DNA from 2 places in the Peribacillus sp. RS7 genome. Region 1 is predicted to be linked to the other one. Evidence: riboswitches for the same ligand, from Rfam matches in the RefSeq annotation. Region 1 holds a riboswitch; the other holds the start of a gene.

Region 1 (11,123 bases):
GCGCATCATTTTAGATAGTGACGTCAATAAATGGTAAACTCTTGGAGAATTAGATCTTAGGGCAACTGCACCAATAGATTGTAACGAATTAAATAAGAAATGCGGATTAACCTGAGATTTTAATGCTCTGAATTGGTTTTTTCTATTTTCTATTTCGAGTTTATATTCTCTTTCAATGTGTAGATTGATTCGGTTCATCATATCCTTCATATGTTTTTCCAGCTCACCAATTTCGTCTTTTCTTCCATCATCAAAGGGGACATCCATATTTCCACCTTTTATTGTTCTCACTTTCTTGCTAAGAAGTTTAATGGGACGAGTGATTCTGTATGAAATAATACCAATCATTAATAGCCCTAACAAGCCGACTATTAGTCCAACAATTATATTTGTATAGGCAGTCTTCCGGACATCATCGAATAATACATGATTAGGGGTTATCTTAACTAATTTCCAATGATTTAGAGTTCCTGATAATGTTTTGGTTAAGATAATATCTTCACCCGTAATCTGCTTTTTAAATTCAGGAGTAATTGATTTTCCTATAAGGGACCGATCATTTGCATACATGACATTGTTATGTGAATCCATAAGTATTACAGATTCTTCATCCTTTTGAATAAGGCTGTTACATATACGGGCATAGGCATCCAAATCTATATCAATTGTAATTATTCCGAGATATTCGTTTGAAGGCACATCGACTATTTTATGGTGAAAAGTCATCACCATCGTGTCGTCCGACTGGGGAATGATTGCTGTGTCATTGTAATTTTGAATTTGATGTGGCGGCTCAATCATGTAATTAGAGTCAGAGCTATAAAAGTGTTTTATCGGCTCCTCATTTAATAAATCGGGTTGAGGTTTCCGGGCACTGACCGTCGCATTATAAACTGTAAACGATTCTTGATCCTTATCAATATAAAACCGTACTTGACGGATTTCGTTTCGCATCAGATAAAAGGTTTCTATACTTTTTTCCATCGCAATTGGGTTAAAGTATATCGAGTCTTCAAAACCATTCTTGAAAATCCGGAATAAATCGGGATTTCGATATAATAGATAGGGAAGATTAATCATGTCATCAAAGTATTGCTCCAGTTCTTCAGCGTTATTCTGAAGTTGTTCTTGGCTATTTTCAAGCTCATGTCTCTCCACACTATTTTTTGTATAGCTGTAAATCAGAAACACTGATAGAAAATACGGTAAGATGATAAAAAGAAGTAACATTAACAATAAGCGACTTTGAATGGTTTTCACAGAAGGTGCCCCTTTCGCTAAAGGCCCATTATTTATTTCATGCAGAGTTTATATAAACGTTACAAACAAATAATCCTTAGCTCCATTTTATTATGATGCAGTTTTTTTGCTTTATTTAGTCAGTCTTGAATACTATTTTAAAACTATATCAAATAAACACGTATCGTCAACAAGGCATAAACACGTGATGCCCATTGAGAACATGGAACAAAAAACTATTCGATATAAAAAAACGGGAAATTCATAATTTCTCATTTTTCAAAATTGGAGGAAGGAAGAGTATAAATGATTACGACTATAGTAGCTTGTCTAGAAGAGTTTTGAATGTGTTTGCTGACAATTCAGGTGAAGTTTCATAAAGTAAAAACGCATGCCCGAATTAAGAGCATGCGTGAACTATTATTCTTTTATGATTTCCAACTCTTTCAGGGTATCCAGTGTAATCGTTTTGGCTTTGCTTCCGCTGCCATCCAAGTTGGTGGCGAAAGCCCATTTGCCTTTGTCCGTTTCGATGTAACCCACATACCAGCCCAATCCCATATCGGAAAGGCGTGTACCGGTTTTTCCATGGAGGACATATGAGTCTGCTTCTTCATTGATCATGATTCTCTTAACGGTTCTCATATGCTGCTTATCGATAGGCAGTTTTTCCTCTACAAGGTTTTCGATGAATCGGACTTGTTCCCGGGCAGAAATCTTTATGCTGCTGTCCAGCCAGAACTGATCGATTCCACCGGAGATATCATGATTGCCGTAATCGATTAGTTTCACATATTGCTGCATGTTTTCCGCCCCGATATCGTGGGCCAGTGCTTGATAATACCAGATCACTGAATGTCTCATGGCTGAAGCCAGCGTATGATCCCTGTTCCAATCTTCAAATTCCCTGATTACGCCATCCCAGCGCTTCACTTCATATTCATCGCTTACCGCTTTTGTCTGTAAGCCGATTAATGCATTCGCCACTTTGAATGTCGATTCTGGAGTGTAGCGTACTTTACTTCTCTGTTTGTTATAGATGAATACTTTATCATTTTTTAAGTTTTGGAGAACCATCGTGCCTTCCGCACCATCGAAAGACTCCCCGATATCCAGTTCTTTCACCTTTTGATCGTTTGCACTTGCATGAATCGAGCCCATGGAACCAGTGACTAGCAGGACAAGAATGAAACATAACGCTTTGATTTTCATTACACACTCTCCTTTAAGGCATGGATTGATCGATCATCAGAAATACAGAATAACTTCCAAAAAATAGGTTGACAGCTAAAGTATACCTATTCCCGATGAAAAACGAAACCTTATTCTTGGATTCTATCTAGATGTATCAATCAAGGAGGAATGCAGCGGGTAGCTAATGAATATATAGAGCAAACGATAGAATGGATTCAATGGGAGGAATCTATCATGAAGGTTAACCAAGGAAAAATAAATAGTAATGAAAAAGAAATTACATACACGCATATTGAAAATGGAAGCCCAGCCGTTTGTTTTATGTTTTCTGGTGCGGGTTACACGTATGAGAAGCCGCTATTTTATTATTCGACAATGATCATGCTTCAAACTCAGTATGATGTCGTGCATATTCATTACTCTTACGACCAGGATATATTCAAGCATCCGTTGGTAGATATCAAAAAAGTGATAGTTAATGATATTAATCCCGTCATAACTGAAGTTCTTCAAAATCATGAATATCAAGAAACTGTGTTTTTGGGCAAATCACTTGGTACCATACCAATCATCAACGGAATTATGAAAAGTGAGCGGTTTATGAATTCCAAAATGATTTTGCTTACGCCACTATTGAAGTTCGATTCGATTTTTGAAGGGTTATTAAGCAGCCACCATTCAGTACATATAATAATAGGAGAAAAAGATCATCATTATATTCCAGGTAAAATTCAAATGATTGAAACAAAAACGAATATAAGTATGGATAAAGTTCCCTATGCTAATCATTCTTTGGATAGTGAACCTTTGAATACTTCAAGGTCGATTACCATGCTAGAAGGTGTAATGAAAAGAATGGAAGAGTTCTTAAAGATATAACTCATTTAAGTTAGGGTAGCGGGAAATAACGAACGAAGGAGATAAAAATATGAATCTTTGTTTTATTGGGGGAGGAAATCCTTTAACAGGGGAACTTGATGAGGTCATGAAGCGGATAGCCACTTATGTTGAACCTGAAAGCAGGGTTTTGATCATTCCGTTCGCTACAGAACATGCAAAACGGGATGGATGGTTTCAATCTGCTAAAAAATCATTCAACGATATAGGTGTAGAGAATATTCAGCTTCTTAATGATGAACTTGGCAATGAAGAAATGAAAGCAAATATATCAGTTCAAGATGTACTTTACTTCACTGGAGGAAGACCCGAAATATTAATGGAATGTATGGTCAATAAAGGTTTGATACAAACGGTAAAGGAATTCAAAGGTTTAATGATCGGTGTTAGTGCAGGTGCGCTGGCCTTTTGTAAGGATTGCCTTATAACGAAAGACGAGGATTATCCTGAAACCCAAATACTGAGAGGACTTGGATTGGTGGACTTTAGTGTCGAAGTCCATTATGAAGATTCTGTGGATGAAGAACTCATTCCTCTATCAAAGGAGAGGGATATATATGCCATCCCAAATGGAGGGGCCCTATTTTGGAATGATGAGGGGTTAACATCGATTAAGAACATTTTTCACTTTAGTGACACTAAAAAAAATAAACAAAAGAAGGAAAGTGATTCTTGAATCGGGTTGTGTTTGGAGCACTTCTTCTTAAGGGTAACGGAAAAGGATAGGGTATAATAGTGGGCAGTGATCGTTTAGATTATGAAAGGAGTTAAACATGGAGGAAATTCAATCAATTGATGAATACATTATGCAATTTCCCGAAGAAGTTCAGGAGATACTGAAAACGTTAAGAAAAGTCATAAAAGATTCAGCACCGGCTGCAGAAGAAAAGATCAGTTATCAAATGCCTACTTTTGCTTTAAACGGAAATCTGGTGCATTTCGCTGCCTATAAAAAACATATTGGATTCTATCCAACTCCAAACGCGATTTCTGCTTTTGAACATGCTTTATCTGAATATAAATGTTCAAAAGGAGCCGTTCAGTTTCCACTTAACAAGCCAATTCCTTATGAATTAATAACCAAGATGGTTACATTTAGAGTGGAAGAGAATAAGAAGAAAGCAGAAGGTAAATTGAAAAAGAAAAAATAATCTCGACTATTATCAGAATTTACTAAACACTAAATGTAAGCTGTAAGAAGCTTAAAATCAACTGGAAAGAGAAAGGCAGGAATATTATGTTTAAAAAATTATTCGGTAACAAAGAAAAAGTGGAACAACTACTTGCTCCTATAAATGGACAAGTAATAAATATTGAAGATGTTCCGGATCCGGTATTTTCCGGTAAGATGATGGGGGACGGAATAGCGATTCTTCCTGAGGAGGGGCTCGTTGTTTCTCCTATTGATGCAGAAGTGATCCAGGTTTTTCATACTAAACATGCTTTGGGCCTTCGCACGAAGCATGGCTTAGAATTGTTAATTCATATTGGATTAGAAACAGTGAACCTGAAAGGCGAGGGGTTCGAAGTCCATGTCACAGAAGGGCAAAGGGTAAAAGCAGGGGACAAGCTTGTTACATTTGATATTGAATTTCTAAAATCCAAAGCTCCAAGCATCGTAACTCCGATTGTTGTCACGAATGGCGACCTGGTTGAAAAAATAGAAAAAACAGATAGTACACAAGCAAATATTAAGGAAACACAGATTATGAGTGTTTATTTGAAGTGAAAATAAAGGTCCTTTATTAGACGCGATTCTACATGTCTACAAGTTTAGCAAACGGAATCATTAGCCTCACGGATGCTTATGTTCTAATGAAGCATGAAAATTATTGAAAGCGACCTTTCTGCTTTACGAAGCCTGCACAGCGGCATTGTGGAGCGGGATAGTTGAGATTGGAACTGATCAGGCATGCACTTGCAGTGAAAGCGACGTTCGGCGTTGAATGGGTTTTATTATGCATACCTAATAGGGAGGGAGGCACGGTGAGCTCTCCTTTTTTGCTGCAAGCAGGATTATCGGGAAGTGCAGCGAATAGTAGGTGAATGAACATAAAATAAATCAAGCGAGGGTGAATTTGATGGGAGTTCAAGCAGAAAAGATCTTTGTAAACTTGCCTGTTAAAGATTTGGATGCCTCAATGGAATTTTTCACAAAGGTCGGCTTTGAATTTAACGAGCAAATGACCAATGAAAATGCAACGTGCATGGTTATCAGTGAATCCATATATGTCATGTTATTGGTGGAAGATTACTTTAAAACGTTTACCAAGAAGGATATCCCGGATCCAGCAACAACTACGGAAGCAATCGTAGCCCTATCGGTTAAAAGTAAGGAAGAAGTGGATGAGGTCGTGAATAGGGCACTGGATGCTGGCGGAAAGCCTTTTAATGAAGCAATTGATCATGGTTTCATGTACGGTTGGAGCTTTAAGGATATCGACGGTCATTCTTGGGAAGTGTTCTACATGGACGAAAGCGGATTTAATCAAAATTAAATCAAATGAAAGACACAATCCTTCACTTAGGATTGTGTCTTTTTTTGAAGTTCGGTGTCGTAGGTTTATTCATAACAATACCGGGCTAATATCCTTCCATTCATAAACCAATAGATTTATTTCAGCGCCAGCGATTTTGATTTTTTCGGTTTTAAGCAATTCAGCACCAAATGCCTCATAGAAGTAACGAGATTTATTATCTTCAAGCACCTCAACGAGAATGGTCTTGAATCCAAGTTCTTCAAATTTAAAAAATAACTCTTTGATAAGTTTCTTTCCTATTCCCATTCTTTGAAAATTTTCGAGGATATATATTGCAGTTAAATCACCCGAATCCTCAACTTTATTTGTTTCCCTTTTACCACCAGCTATAAATCCTACTATTTTTCCCTCGTTATTCTCTGCTACATAAATATGATTCCCATCACTGGATATATTCTTTATCCATAAATCTTTCCTTTTCTCATAAGACAGATTATCTAGAAAATCACTTGGTATTATATTTTCATAAGTGGTTCTCCAGCAATCCACATGGACTATTGCTATACCTTCAGCATCAGCAAGCGTTGCCTCTCTTACTAACATATTAATTCCCCCTAATTATCTTTTAGTTTGCTATACTTTCTTTATTTTACTAATATTATCCATTTTACAACAAAGCTGTCCGGAATAGTCCAAGAATATCAACAGCCACTTTCAACAGTGCCTTTTTCCAACGAGTAATAGCCAATAATTAATTTCGTCGATATATTCCTAATTTCGGAGATAAAACGATAGATTTCGTCGATAAAGTTCTGGTGAGATGTGACTTCTTCAAAAAAAGAGATAAATCTTTAAAATGATATTGAAGATTGCTGAATAATTTGATAAAATAAAATAAATGAAAAGACTATGTGCAACTGGCGAAACACGGATAACCGTGAGGGAACACATAGTGTCGTAGCCGTTCGCCTGGGCAGAGGTAAGGGATTTTATCCCTTGCCTCTTTCTGTGTATTTACAGAGGATAGTAAAGGTTTAGAGAATGCAGATTTTCACGGATTCAAAATCTTGTCAATATTTTGAAACTTCAAAACTATCATAACCAAAGAGGAGCAAACAAAATGAGCACAGTACTTTTAGAAAAAGTCAAAACGATCAAAGCGTTAAATAATATTGCCGAAAGCGGGCTAAATGTATTCAACAAAGGCGATTTCAAAGTCGACAATGACAGTGAAAACCCTGATGCGATCGTACTTCGCAGCTTTAACATGCATACTATGGAATTCGGCGATCAGTTAAAAGCAATTGCAAGGGCAGGGGCAGGAGTCAATAATATTCCGGTCGACAAATGCACAGAGCAAGGAATCGTCGTTTTCAATACACCTGGAGCTAACGCAAACGCTGTAAAAGAAATGGTGCTAACGTCATTAATGGCTTCATCTCGTAACCTGTTTGCCGGTGTGGCCTGGACAAAGACGCTGGAAGGCGAAGGAGAACAAATTCCAAAGCTTGTAGAAGCAGGAAAGAAACAATTCGTTGGTAAAGAAATCAAGGGGAAAACTCTTGGCGTAATCGGTTTAGGAGCGATCGGTGCACTTGTAGCGAATGATGCCCTGGATTTGGACATGGATGTCATTGGGTTTGACCCGTTCATCTCTGTTGATACAGCTTGGAACTTGTCCCGCAATGTACAACGCGCCATGACAATTGAACAATTGTTTGCAGAATCTGATTACATTACAGTACACGTTCCATTAACTGATGACACTAAAGGAATGTTTAACCAAGAAACATTTGGCATCATGAAGCCTGGCGTACATATCTTGAACTTCTCACGCGGCGAGCTAGTGAATGAAGCGGATATGGAAGCGGCACTTGAGAGCGGGAAAGTTGGCAGGTTCATCACAGACTTCCCGAATGAAAATGTGTTGAAAATGAAAAATGTCGTTCCAATTCCGCATCTTGGTGCCTCTACACTAGAATCAGAGGAAAACTGTGCCATCATGGCAGCTCGTCAGTTGAAGACCTTTTTAGAAACAGGGAACATCAAGAACTCTGTGAATTTCCCGAATACTGCCATTCCTTATACAGGAAATCGTCGTGTGGCAACTTTCCACGAAAACGTTCCTAACATGGTTGGGCAAATCACACTGGCTGTATCTGGCTTTAATTTGAACATCGCTGACATGGTTAACAGAAGCCGTGGGGGATATGCGTATACGATCATCGACATTGAGGGTGAAGTAAACGGCGATATCATTCCTGGTTTGGAAGCAAAAATCAAACAAATCGAAGGTATCGTCACAACTCGTATTATCTAATTGGTACCGGAAGATAGATGATAAATAGTGAAAGCCTCAATTCCTTTAAGGAGTTGGGGCTTTTTTTTAGGCTTTGTTAATGTTTTTGAACAAAAAAAGCCACTTATTGTGGTGATCATATTAAAGTGACTCACGTGTTGAGAACGAACTCAGCCTGGCACGGGTTATGCCGTGCAGCTCGATACAGTCTGTAGAAGTCAAAACTTCTTCCATCACGAATTGATTAAGATCGAACTTCTCCAAGATTAAAAATCTGTCATGGTTTCACTTCCGTTTCTTCTTCATAATGTACAAACAACATCAAGTAGATTGCGAATAGAAGATGCAAATAAAGTGGAATATTCTTATCATTTTGAATGACAACAAATATGAAAATTCCATATAGCAAAATTGGAATGGTTAAAAGGATTCTGAGCTTAGTCACATGTCATCCTCCCATTTATCCTCAAATATTAATACATCAAGCATTTGAGCCACTTGAAAATCCTTTTCTGCAATTGCATTTATTAAACTTGTACAATTATTTTCCCTAAGAACATCTGCTAATAATTGTAAATCCATTGTCATTACTGCTGGTTTCATAGTGTCCTCCTCCTAATTTACCAAATATTCTGTCAGTTACGTTATTACAATAGTATGAAGTACAGGGAAAATGCTGTCAATCAATATTCCATCTGTACTCATTTTGAGTTAATGGATTCAAAAGTTATCTACCAAAATCACTATCTCAAATATTAATCTGCATAGTTAGATAGTCATTGGTGTGCCTCCTTGCATCCGTTCACTTCATCTCATCGCATTTTCCGTTTGGGAAAGGGTTTATTTTTTGCCATCCTATGTGGGCATCAGGATTACATCAAAATGTAATATCATGATGGGAAACATTTGAAAAGATGAGGTATCAGAAAAGTAATCCCTAAATTCTCAACCAACCTGTCAGTTCAATAAGGCTTTTGGTAATTTGCTATAGGAAAGAATCGTCCCTAGGAAATACAGAGACGATTCACACCCTTTCTACACAGAAAGGATTTCCCTATGTTGTTCTGCCCCAAAAATTCTGATACTGATGAAGGATATTCGATGTTAAAAAAGCTCCAACAGGAGGTAATTGCTCGGCATAGGTATTACCACTAACAGGAAATTCATTCAGAGCTATATCAGTAGTGGCAATCCACGATCCAGACTCACCTGCTTGTAAAGAGGGAGGCTTCATAAGAAAACGTCCGCGTAAAATAAAATGTCGAACTCTAATCTGGAAATCATCAATAATGGTTAAGTTGCCAGAGAATGTGGCATAAGGTGAATCGAATGTGAGTTGTTTGGTGCTTTCATTCCAAAAGCCATTAATCGGAATAGGTGTACCACGAAAATTAGCCGTACCACTTACTCTATTATCTGTAATGGAGTTAATGTTAAGTGTTCCCCAAATAATCGTTCTGCCAGCTATTGAAGAGTGGATACCCCATACAGATGGGAATGGAAAGCTAACTGAAGCAGTTCCCTGTGAAGTTACCAATGCTATGCCCTCCCTTAAAGTTTGTTTATGTTCTGAGGAAGCTCCCTTGTTTATAGGAACAATCCAGTATATGCGGCACGAGCAGAATAATCCAATAAATAAAGGTGAAGCATTACATACCCTGCCTGTAACTGCATCCTCTCCGAACCATCGTGGTAAACAAATATCCATAAAAAATCCGGTCTTCAAATGAAAACCGGATTTCAAATAAATTTATTAATGATGATGTTCATGACTTTCTTCTTGTTTTTGGATCCCTTTTTGCAAGAATTTCAATTCACTTTCAGACAGTTTTCCTACGATAAACTGTTTTTGAGGCATAATGATTGAACCATCGTTACTAGCATGTACTTTTATATAGTATAGGCCATCACTATCAAAGTTTTTACGTAAAGTATAAGTGCCGTTTACCTCTTCCTCAGCTTGTTCCATACTATATTTGAGAGAGCCATCTTGTTTCCATATCTCAAAATGAACATAATCTGCGTTTTCAACCTTTTTACCACCTTGAGTAAGAACAGCCTTTATCGTCTCCTGTGTATTAGCTGAAAAGGATGCTGGTATAATTATTTCAGCTTCAAGTGGTGTTTCTTCTTTGTATAGATTAGTGACATCCTTTTCAAGTGAACACGCACTTAACAATAGGCTGAAAATAAAGATTAAAGAAATACATATATATTTTTTCACGGCAAAAGCCACCCTTTACATTTCGAATTATGCATTCAAAAACTTCTTAACTGCAGATATTCGTTTAATAATTAACCAGTCAATTAGCCAAACAACAATAAGAGACAAACCAACCAAAGGAAACAAAATTCCTAGACCTATTAACAGAAATAGAAAGAATCTCATGTTCTTTATAGGAGGAGCTTTTGGTGCACCTAATCCTTTTTTCGGCTTTCGCTTCCACCATAAATAAAAACCACTAAATGCAACAAGGATAATTCCTAAACAAATAAGAAGGCTGATTATTTGATTAATCAAACCAAATTGAGTCCCTTTATGCAAGGTAATCCCCCAAGCAACTATTTTTCCTATTAAACCGTAATGATCATAACGATAATCAGCTAGAACAGCACCGGAATATTGGTCAATATGAATAGTTGCTTCATCTTCTGCTTTCGGTGGAAAAGCTGACAATGTATAAACGCCATCCGTTTCTTTTGGAATATTAATGCTATAACTTGGATGCATACCCTCACGATTCGCTATCGTGACTACATCATCAATGGACAGTGGGATAAAACCTTGAATATCTGAGATAGGTACATCTAAATTTTCTGCAGCCCAAGGAACATCTGCAATGTCTTTTGTTTTAATTAAGGATGTTGGAGCACTTCCTGTCCATATGGAAGGAGGATACCCAGATCCGGAATAGGTAGCTAACGATTGAAAATTACTTCCCCAAAAACCTGACCAAGGCAAACCTGTCATAATTAAAAATAACATTCCTGCTGATATCCAAAATGCAGGTACT
Region 2 (11,123 bases), 1.2 Mb from region 1:
GAAAACCTTTTTTTTCATTACATTGCCACTGATGAAATCTAGTATTATCGCAGGAACGCTGTTTTCCTTTGCTGTTTCGTGGGTAAATGTTGAAGTTACGATTTTCTTGACCTCTGCCGATCAGATGGCACTTCCGGTTAAAATGTTCAATTATGTTCAGTACAACATCGATCCAATGATAGCTGCTGTTTCAGCCGTGACGATTTATATTGCATTTTTCTTAATTCTTGTCATTGATATGTTAGTAGGCATTGAAAATGTTGCTTCAAAATAAAACATGGGACTAGGGGATGTTATATGAAGAAGTTAAGTGTTTACACCATTTTGTTGGCAATTATTTTAGTGGTAGCTACCGGTTGCGGAAAGCCCGTTCAACCAAATAGTGGGGCGACTGAAGCCAATACAGATGTACAAGAACAAGAAATATCGATTGCCATTTTCGGTGGTGATTGGGGCGAAACTATCAAGAAGCATATCATTCATCCTTTTGAAAAAGAGACTGGTATCAAGGTAAAAATCATTGAAGGCAATTCAACGGCAACTTTTTCCCGTCTATTACAGGAAAAAGGCGCGCCTACCATTGATTTAGCATTAATGGACTCCGGAATTTCTGAACTATCCTACGAAAAAGGAATTGTTGAAAATATTGATAAAAGTAAACTCAAAGAAAACGCTGCCCTTCTGCCAGAAGCATATCAAGGTAATGGTGAAGAAGTATTTGGAGTAGCTCTAGGGTATTGGGGGCTAGGGATTGTTTATAACAAAGACGTAATTAAAAACCCACCAAAGTCGTGGAAAGATCTTTGGAAGGAAGAGTACAAAGGAAAAATAACGGTCCCTACACCTGCAACTACCGGAGGCTTTCCTTTATTGGTACAAGTTTCTGAGCTAGAAAGAGAAGCAAAAGGAAAAGTAGAAAAAGGACTTGGGAAAATGAAGGAATTAGAAGTAGTAGCATACTTCGATGGTTCTGGAACGGCTACAAATCTATATCAAAGCGGGGAAGCATCAGTTGGAGCTCACTACGGAGGCCCTACTTATGTAATGCAAGACCAAGGTCAACCGATTGAATTTGTTGTTCCGGAAGAAGGCGTTTTAGGTGCAGGTAGCTTTTGGCATGTTGTGAAAGGCTCGAAAAAGTCTGAGCAGGTTTATTCCTTCTTAAACTATGCTACTACTAAGATTGCACAGGAAGGAATTGCGAGTGATTTATATTTGGCACCAGTTCATAAGGATGTTGAATTAGATGAAACAACCCTTGAAAGAATGCCTTATGGCAAAAACGGCACCTTACAGGATTTGAACATGCCTGATTATAATCTCATAAACCAGCATCGAGATGAGTGGAACGAGCTATGGAACAGAGAAATCGGAAATTAAGGAGGTTTCAATCATGTCAGTGGTTCCGATTGTAGAAAACAATATAGCACATGTAGCCAAAGAAAAAGACAGCATTATTGAGTTACATAGCATCACGAAAAAATATAGTCAAGCAACTGCCGTAGACAACATTTCCCTTAATATAAAGGAGGGTGAGTTCCTCTCGCTTCTTGGTCCAAGCGGATGTGGGAAAACCACTACCCTTAGAATGATTGGCGGTTTTGAGCTTCCAAATCAAGGCAGTATAAAGATCGATGGAAAAGAAGCAGGGAATTTGCCACCCAACCAACGTCCGGTAAATACGGTTTTTCAAAACTATGCTTTGTTTCCTCATTTGAGCATTTACAATAATATTGCTTTTGGATTAAAGCAAAAAAAAATATCAAAAGCGCAAATTGCAAGTGATACAACCGAAATGATCGAAATTATGGGGTTGCAGCAGCACATGGAAAAATATCCAAGACAACTTTCAGGTGGGCAGCAGCAAAGGGTTGCACTTGCAAGAGCTCTGGTCAACAAGCCAAGAGTGCTCCTTCTAGATGAACCACTAGGAGCATTAGATTTAAAGCTAAGAAAAAAGATGCAGTTTGAATTAAAAAAACTTCATGAACAATTCGAAATCACGTTCATATATGTCACTCATGATCAAGAAGAAGCATTAATCATGTCCGATCGAATTGCTGTTATGAACCAAGGTAGAATCGAACAAATTGACACGCCTCAGCAAATCTATAACAATCCAAAGACTCTTTTTGTTGCCGACTTTATTGGGGAAACGAATGTAATAGATGTGGATCTATTAGAAAGCCAGAATAGAGAAAATCTATTAAAAGAGTTTTCCCAAGTTAAGAATTCAGATAAAAAGCTTGTAATAAGACCTGAACACTTAAAAATTACCCAAAGTCGCTTTCAGCCTAATCGAATTACGTTTGAGGCTAAATTGAAAAAGGTCCATTTTGTTGGTTCAAAAAGAGTGGTAGAGTGTGTATCAGGCTCTCAGGAGATTGTTGTTAACCTATCTGATGAGGAGCAAATGGATCATCTAGGTGAGAGTATTTGCTTGAGTGCTAGAAAAGACTTGGTGAAAATACTTTAATATGTCGGTAAACTCTGTTTAGAGGAAACTTTTCACAGAGCTTTTTTCAATTCAAGTAACAGGACAGCTGCTCAAACTTTCTAATACTTCATATTTTTATTTCAGTAAAATAATAAAAATATATAAAATTTTTTCGTTGGGTAATTCAGCTAAATCTGACTTTCTCTTCAATGATTTTAAAATTTGTAAGGTGATATGCTTTTCTTTAGTTCTCTTACCAATAGAAGTACTGCTACTGTAAAAAGGACTATCAGGATTAATAGGTAAATTCTAATAATAGTTATTTCTCTTCAAATCCACCCATTGGTTAGCTTTTCTTACCTATTAATCTTACTATTGAAATTCCCATTCTTCACCGGAGTTAAGCAATTATTCTCGGAACAGTTCCGTTAAAACGAAGTCATACCTAGCCGATTGTAATAATTAAGGGATAATGATAGGGAAAGATATTTTGTAACGGATTAGGTGAAGATGATCATGAAGCTAATCATCATATGTGGATAATAATGATCAGATTTGGAAATTTAATCTACGTTCATCACTCTAGCTATGCCGAGTGTGTTTCACATTAGTTAAATATAATAGACACTAATTAAAGTTGTGCATAAGTTGTGGACGAAACAAAGAGAGATAAAGAGAAATCTTCATCCCTCAGGTATTTTCCCCAACTTGTGCATGGCTTTTTTTTGAGGAAGAAAAGAACAGTTTATGTAAATGTTGTTGGGATATAATTTGTAAAATATGAACGGTTTATTTTGCGAATATAAGCTCTTAAAGATTTTTAAGTATAATGTTAAAGAAAAATGATTATATTGATGTAGCATGTGTTCTGGAAATCGAATGTTTGCTTTTTGGACCTTGATTTTCCTATTTTATTCAAATTAAAATGAATATTGATAGGGAATTACGAAAAATAAATAAGATTATATATAAAATATAAATATTTTTAAAGTGTTGTGAAATTTAAAATAATCCTATATACTATAAAAAAACTATTTTCCTATATGTAACTGGCGCAACATGGAGAACCATGGGGGAGCATATAGAGTATAAGCCGCGCGCCTGGGCAAACACTTGATCTATAAATAGATCAAGTGTTTTTTATTTTCCTAGGAAGAGGTGTAGGTAGAGATGAGTAATATGCATAGAAATATGGGGACTTTTGCTTTAACTATGACAGGTATTGGTTCTATTATCGGCTCAGGTTGGTTGTTCGGAGCATGGAAAGCTGCCCAGATTGCTGGGCCAGCAGCTATTTTTTCTTGGATTATCGGTATGGTTGTAATTTTATTTATTGCATTATCTTACGCAGAGCTTGGGGCAATGTTTCCTGAAGCTGGAGGAATGGTTAAGTATCCTCAATATTCGCATGGTTCTTTTATTGGATTTTTAGCTGCGTGGGCGAACTGGATTTCTATCGCTTCGACTATTACCGTTGAGGCCATTGCTTCTGTACAATATATGAGTACGTGGCCTTGGGAATGGGCCAGATGGTCTCATTCCTTAGTTGATAACAATATCTTAACGACCAAAGGATTATTCATAGCTTCTTTACTATTATTGTTCTATTTCTTCGTCAACTATTGGACAGTTAACCTTTTTGCTAAGGCAAATTCATTTATTACTATTTTTAAATTAATTGTTCCAGGTGTAATGGCAGGATCGTTATTTTTTGCTGGATTTCATGGTGAAAACTTTACAAGTTCTCAAGGAATCGCACCATATGGTTGGGCAAGCGTTTTAACAGCAGTAGCTACTTCTGGTATAGTGTTTGCGTTTAACGGATTTCAAAGTCCAGTTAATATGGCAGGAGAAGCGAAGTCGCCGAATAAGTCTATACCAATTGCTGTTATTGGGTCTATTCTAATTGCAGGTTTTATATACGTTATTTTACAAGTTGTTTTTATCGGTGCAATCGATCCGTCTATGATTGTGAACGGATGGAGTCAACTGAATTTTAATTCACCTTTTGCAGATTTGGCAATTGCTCTTAGCCTTAACTGGTTAGCGATTGTATTGTATGTAGATGCGTTTGTATCACCGTCTGGTTCAGGTGCCACTTATACAGCTACAACTTCGCGAATGCTTTATGGAATGCAGAAGAATGGGTACTTACCGAATATCTTTGGTACATTACATCCACTTTATGGTGTTCCTCGTCCAGCGATGTTATTAAACTTAGGCGTATGTTTTATCTTTTTATTTTTATTCCGCGGATGGGGCGTACTTGCTGAAGTGATTTCAGTTGCTACACTTATTTCGTATATCATGGGGCCAGTTGCATTGGCAACTTTAAGACGTACTGCTTCTCATTTTAACCGTCCATTTCACTTAAAAGGTGCTTCTATTATTGCACCTTGTGGATTTGTTTTTGCATCGCTTACTTTATACTGGGCGCGTTGGCCATTAACAGGAGAAGTCGTTTTCATCATTGCCATTGGACTACCTATTTACTTTTATTATCAAGCTAAAAATAAATGGAATGGTTTCAAAAAACAATTTTTATCAGGTGTTTGGATGCTTCTTTACTTAGGTTGTATGATTTTGATTTCTTATATTGGAAGTGAGAAGTTCGGCGGAAAAAATATTCTTACATTTGGCTGGGATATGGTGGTCATCGCATGTCTGGCACTTTGCTTCTATTGGTGGGGAGTTAAGAGCGGGATTAAAACAGAATACTTGGCTGAGGCTGAAAAAATCAACAAAGAATTTATTAATAAATAACTCTTAGTGTAGACACAGCTATATGAGTAAAAAGAAAACATGGTTACTTTATGACCATGTTTTTTTATTTATTAAAAAGTGTTCGCAAATTGGAACACCTGACAATATTGATGAAAAATTCAAACTTTTACCACGCGTTTATAGCCAACCTCGCTGAATAAATGATTGGCAGGAAGTACAAACATTTCATCTCCCAAGTCTAGTCGTATCGAATGAGAGAAAATGTCTCCGTTATATACGAATGAGTGATAATCACCAAACTCACCACATGGATCAACATCCTCTGGTAAATCTTCCATTAATTTTTGGTCTGCAGTAAGTAAGTCCATCGGACTTCGACAAGGCTTCGAAATGGCAAAACTGGAGCTGAAAACGTGTCTGGCTAAATATGAACATATAAACACGTTGATGTATATGGTTTTTAGGCTTAAACATCTAAGTTGCAATTTAGTAACTTAATGAAATAATTATCTTTTTGATATTTATTATTTGTAATAACTCAGCTCAGATTTAGGAAGCAAACACCATTCTGTGGATTCAAAAAGTGGATGAGGTGTACGAGAATTGAATATTTTTATCTTGAATTATTATATTTATGTTACTATAATTACATGGAAAGTACGCGAATTGAATAAACATACGCGAATTGAATACTTTCTTTTAAAAAACTTATTGTAAAAAAGAGATAGAGGAGCCATTATCATTGAAAAAATTAATGTTGTTTACGACTGGTGAACAGTAGCCTCACTTGAAGGAGAAAACGGACTTGTACCTGAACTGCATGCCGATGATCTATTAAGTTACATGCCTGAATTAAATGTACTTTGCCGTATTGATACGAAAGAGTTGTCATTACGACTCAACGTCTAGAAGAAGGAGAAGACATGGGTATATATGAAGTTGGTCGGAAAATTGACCATAATCGTGTAGTACGTTCTAAAAATATGAACACAGTAGCAATCGTGACGAAATTGATGTGGGTGCTAGGAAAAACATCAGATCCTAAAAAGGTAAAACAAATGATGGATACATCGATTGCAGCAGATATTACATATTTTTTTGAGATACTGCTATCAAGGCGATTAACTCAAATATTTGGGGGCTATATAACTCCTGACTTTGGACAGAATTCATCAGTTGATGAAGTTGGTCTTTTTACAGTGAAAAAACTAGGTATCTTCTAAGCTAGTAAATTTCTTATAAGAGGTGATAGAATGCAACAATTATTACATGATGTAGTTGGCGTAACAAATGAATTCCTTTGGTCAAAATTATTAGTTATTATGCTTGTTTCTTGTGGGATTTATTTCACATTTAAATTGAAATTTGTACAGGTTCGAATGTTAAAGGAAATGGTCCGTGTTTTAATGGAAGGGAGAACTAGTTCTAAAGACAGCGTTTCCCCATTTCAAGCTTTCTGTATTGGTATGGCCGCTCGCGTTGGAACAGGTAATATCACAGGAATTGCGATTGCGATTGCATTAGGCGGTCCTGGAGCGATATTCTGGATGTGGATAATTGCAATTATTAGCTCAGCAACCAGCTTTATTGAAAGTACCTTAGCACAAGTATATAAAGTAAAAGATAAAACTGGTTTCCGAGGCGGTCCATCCTATTATATGGAAAAAGGATTGAACAAACGTTGGATGGGAGTATTATTCTCCATTTTAATTACGCTTTCTTTCGGTCTTGTATTCAATTCTGTACAATCAAATACCGTTACAATTGCTTTTGAGAACTCATTTGGTTCAGATCGTTTAACTGTAGGGATTCTCATGACATTTGCTTTCGCTGTGATTATCTTTGGCGGTGTGAATCGTATTGCAAAAATTGCTGAATACAAGGTTATGATTCTAGGTGTGTTATACCTTGGAATGGCATTATTTGTCGTAGCAATGAACATAACCAAAATGCCGGAAATTCTTTCTCTTATTATTAATAACGCGTTTGGCTTTGAACAAATAGCAGGCGGTTCAATAGGCGCTGCGTTCATGAATGGAGTTAAACGTGGTTTATTCTCGAATGAAGCTGGTATGGGGAGTGCGCCAAACGTTGCCGCAACGGCAAAAACAAGTCATCCGGTGAAACAAGGACTTATTCAAGCATTTGGCGTATTAACGGATACACTGATCATCTGTACAAGCACAGCATTTATTATTTTACTTTCTGATGCTTATAAACAACCAGGGCTAACTGGCATTGCACTTACACAAACATCATTAAGTGAACACATCGGTTCCTGGGCATCAGGTTGTCTTGCTATCTTTGTATTCCTATTTGCATTCGGTTCGTTAATTGGTAACTATTATTATGGGGAAACAAATATTCGATTTTTACACAAAAGTAAAGTGTTGTTGATTCTATATCGAATAGGTGCGTTCGCCATGATTGTATTCGGTTCGGTTGCAAAGGTCGAGCTTGTATGGGATTTAGCAGATTTATTTATGGGCTTAATGGTTATCGTAAACTTAATTGCCGTTCTCTTATTATCAAAAGTAGCTTTTGCAGCATTAAGTGATTATATGAAACAGAAAAAAGCCGGTCAAGATCCAGTTTTTTATAAAGATAGCATTAAAGGTCTTGAAAACCTTGATTGTTGGGAGCACTCTCAAGATGCTACCACTTTAAAAAAGGAAAACACCATGTAATAAAAAAGATTTTAGACATAAGGGTTTGGTATTATCACCTACAGGGGGCTTGTTTGCGATTATGAGAAGAGCCGAATTTTATATTATCTGAGGTAAGTATACCTTACCCATCAAAGGAGTTTATTCATCATGCATGTGCAACAAAAAACACAAAAAATAGTTCGCTATCAGAATCAACAGGGCAAAATACATTACGGTATTGTTGAGGATGAGATGATATTACAACTGTCTAGCAGTTTTGCTGAACTTGTCAACAAGGAAATAAAGTATGACGGGGTAGAGCTGAAATATAGTGACGTGAAAATTTTGGAACCTGTAAAACCTTCTAAAGTGGTTAATTTTGGCTGGACATATGCAGGTCATGCGAAGGAAACGGGCGGAGAGGCAAACCTTGTAGAACTATTTCTATTTTTAAAGCCATTATCTTCGCTTATTCCAGACAAGGAGAAAATTATACTTCCTCCAAACGAGCTAACCAACCAAGTGGAGCTTGAAGGGGAAGTGGCCCTGGTCATTGGAAAGCGCGGAAAGAACATTAAAGAAGAAGATGCGCTTGATTATGTGTTTGGTTGCACGATATTTAATGACGTCACTGCAAGAGATCTTACAAAAAAAGATCCACAGTTTACGCGGGGCAAAGGATTTGATACGTTCGGGCCTTTGGGGCCGTGCATCGTTACCGGGATAGATCCTACCAATTTGCGGATTGTGACCACTTTAAACGGCCGTGTTGTACAAGACGGGAATACCAATCAAATGTCTCTGAGCATTCCGTATCTGATCAGCTGGCTTTCGCAGGTGATGACACTCGAGCCCGGTGACATTTTGGCCACGGGTTCACCATCTGGCAGCTGCCCGATCAAGACGGGGGATGAGGTCGTTGTTGAAGTCGAGAATATCGGTCGGTTGTGTAATGGTGTCCAGTAGGATGTGCTGGAATTCTTAATATCGAAATGATAAATAGTTAGCAAAAATCAGAGCTGTCTTTATGAAGTGAACCCAAAAAGTTAGACACTTTATTTACTTAGGCAGCCTTGAGGGCATGAACCCGGTAATCTACCGGGCTCATGCCTTTTAATTTTACCTTGATTCGTTGATGATTGTAGTAATGGATATAATCTCCTAGTTCTTGTTTGAAATGCTCCATGCTTTCAAATTCTTGAAGATAGAGTAATTCGGATTTTAATAAGCCAAAGAAGTTTTCAATGACCGCATTATCGAGACAATTTCCTTTGCGGGACATGCTTTGTGTAATGTTATGTTTTTTCAAATCATGCGAGTATTGTTTCATCTGATAATGCCAGCCCTGATCTGAATGGAGAATGGGTGAATCTTTCGATTCCAAGCGATCAAAGGCTTTATCCAGCATTTTGGAAACGAGCGGATAAACAGGCCGAGATTCGATAGTATAGGCGATGATTTCTCCATTAAACAGGTCAAGAATGGCTGATAAGTATAGTTTCTCCCCAGCTAGATGGAATTCCGTGACATCTGTCACCCATTTTTCATTGGACTTTGCCGCCTTGAAATCACGTGCTAGAATGTTGGGCGCAATCTTACCGATGTTCCCTTTGTACGAACGGTATTTCTTCATGCGAATCAATGACTTCAATCCTAGTTCATTCATCAATCGGAGAACTGTTTTATGATTGATGCGAGCACCTCGGTTACGTAATTCTAGGGTAATACGCCGATACCCATAACGCCCTTTATGCGTATGGAAAATCTCTTTGATAAGGAATTTAATTTCTGTGTATTTATCCTCACGCCCGAAGGCGTTTACCCAATAATAGTACGTACTCCGTGCCATTTTAGAAATGGATAGAAGCAGTTTTAAATCAAATTGTTTCCTTAGTTCATGGACTACTTTCGCTTTTTCTTTCTTTGTAAGGCTTCCTTTTCTTGAACTAAGGCATTCAACTTTTTTAGATAGGCATTCTCTGCACGTAAGTATTCTAATTCGGCAAGAAGTGCTTCTTGAGAGCCATTAGCTTGCGATTTTTTCTTAGTTTCTTTTTTCATGGATAGACGCCCCTTTTTCATTGGTTTTAGGGCGTCTATACCTCCTTCCTTAAACTGATTTACCCAATTCAAAAGTGTAGAATCGGAAGGAAGGTTATAGTGTACAGCGGTCTCGTTGATCGATGCCCCATATTCGTTCATATATTTAAGTACCTCTAGTTTAAAGGGCAGAGTGTAATTTGTATAGGATGGAACAAGTCCTTCCATCCCATGTTTTAGATAGCGAGCGACCCATCTTTTCAGAGGGGATAAACCTACATTTCTTTCTTGAGCAATGGATTTATAGGATTTTTTCCCTTCTAAGTACTCTAAAACTGCATTTGATTTTTCGTCTATCGTATATTTAGTCAAAAAAATACACCTCCAATTGTTAGATGTTGTCTAACAATTGGGGTGCAGTTCATTTGGCAGCTCTTTTTCTTATAGAGCTATTGTGGCAGTTAGTCCGATTCCTTAGTGTTTTAAGAAATTAGTTTTTCATTTGGGATTATCAAAGTCACCATTGATCAATGGGAGATAGAATCAAATATGAGAGAAATCATAATAGAACTATGCTTTTGAGGCACAATAAATTGAAAAGATATAAAAAGGATGCAAAGCGAGGAATTTTATGAAAAAGGTTGTAATGTTTTTCCTATGTCTTCTTATCTTAATTCTTCCATCACAAGTTTTTGCTCAACGAAAAGTACCTATTTTAATTTATCATTCGATTGACGAGTTTACTGGGCAGGGTTCTAAGGAGTTATATGTAACTCCTAATAATTTCCAGAAACAAATGATTTATTTAAAAGACCATGGCTACACATTATTAACTTTTGATCGTTGGCAAGACATTAATAAAGAAAATAAACCCATTTTCATTACCTTTGATGACGGATACAAAAACAATCTGAATGCATTTGCTATCTTTCAAAAACTTGAAAACGAACGTTTTAAACCAAGTGGTACCATTTTTGTTATTTCTGACTTTATCGGTCGTTCAAACCGTTTATCGAAATCGGATTTAAAAATGATGGCTGATTCGGGTATAATCTCAATCCAGTCTCATACTGCTACACATCCTGATTTGACGGAAATAAAAAATTATGAATATGAACTGAAAGGGTCCAAAGATAAAATTCAAAAAATAACAGGCAAACCAGTTAATGCTCTTGCGTATCCATACGGAAATTTCAATGACAAAGTCGTAGAAGAAACGAAGAAATATTATTTATTTGGACTTACGACAACTCCTGAACTATTTTCTGAGAAGG

Evidence for each region. Region 1 has a riboswitch for ZMP and ZTP ahead of ACDZ29_RS04910 (phosphoglycerate dehydrogenase). Riboswitches for the same ligand answer to the same signal wherever they lie in the genome.
Region 2: another riboswitch for ZMP and ZTP. It lies ahead of ACDZ29_RS26550 (APC family permease); the one in region 1 lies ahead of ACDZ29_RS04910 (phosphoglycerate dehydrogenase).

What each region holds. Positions count from the first base shown of each region.
Region 1 covers NZ_CP168135.1:948,649-959,771, reverse strand. Annotated here, with positions in the region: gene ACDZ29_RS04955 (sensor histidine kinase) at 1-1,260, opposite strand, end outside; gene blaOXA (class D beta-lactamase) at 1,660-2,451, opposite strand; gene ACDZ29_RS04945 (alpha/beta hydrolase) at 2,668-3,312, shown strand; gene ACDZ29_RS04940 (Type 1 glutamine amidotransferase-like domain-containing protein) at 3,362-4,006, shown strand; gene ACDZ29_RS04935 (iron chaperone) at 4,104-4,481, shown strand; gene ACDZ29_RS04930 (PTS glucose transporter subunit IIA) at 4,568-5,059, shown strand; gene ACDZ29_RS04925 (hypothetical protein) at 5,221-5,376, shown strand; gene ACDZ29_RS04920 (VOC family protein) at 5,412-5,828, shown strand; gene ACDZ29_RS04915 (GNAT family N-acetyltransferase) at 5,898-6,413, opposite strand; ZMP/ZTP riboswitch at 6,714-6,792, shown strand; gene ACDZ29_RS04910 (phosphoglycerate dehydrogenase) at 6,931-8,130, shown strand; gene ACDZ29_RS04905 (hypothetical protein) at 8,387-8,554, opposite strand; gene ACDZ29_RS04900 (hypothetical protein) at 8,551-8,712, opposite strand; gene ACDZ29_RS04895 (hypothetical protein) at 9,164-9,646, opposite strand; gene ACDZ29_RS04890 (FixH family protein) at 9,863-10,333, opposite strand; gene ACDZ29_RS04885 (PepSY-associated TM helix domain-containing protein) at 10,361-11,123, opposite strand, start outside.
Region 2 covers NZ_CP168135.1:5,363,284-5,374,406, reverse strand. Annotated here, with positions in the region: gene ACDZ29_RS26565 (ABC transporter permease) at 1-274, shown strand, start outside; gene ACDZ29_RS26560 (ABC transporter substrate-binding protein) at 298-1,380, shown strand; gene ACDZ29_RS26555 (ABC transporter ATP-binding protein) at 1,394-2,476, shown strand; ZMP/ZTP riboswitch at 3,473-3,551, shown strand; gene ACDZ29_RS26550 (APC family permease) at 3,608-5,200, shown strand; gene ACDZ29_RS26545 (hypothetical protein) at 5,320-5,499, opposite strand; partial or broken gene ACDZ29_RS26540 (L-asparaginase 1) at 6,046-6,249, shown strand; gene ACDZ29_RS26535 (alanine/glycine:cation symporter family protein) at 6,415-7,848, shown strand; gene ACDZ29_RS26530 (fumarylacetoacetate hydrolase family protein) at 7,978-8,775, shown strand; one part of gene ACDZ29_RS26525 (IS3 family transposase) at 8,873-9,777, opposite strand; one part of gene ACDZ29_RS26525 (IS3 family transposase) at 9,777-10,221, opposite strand; gene ACDZ29_RS26520 (polysaccharide deacetylase family protein) at 10,481-11,123, shown strand, end outside.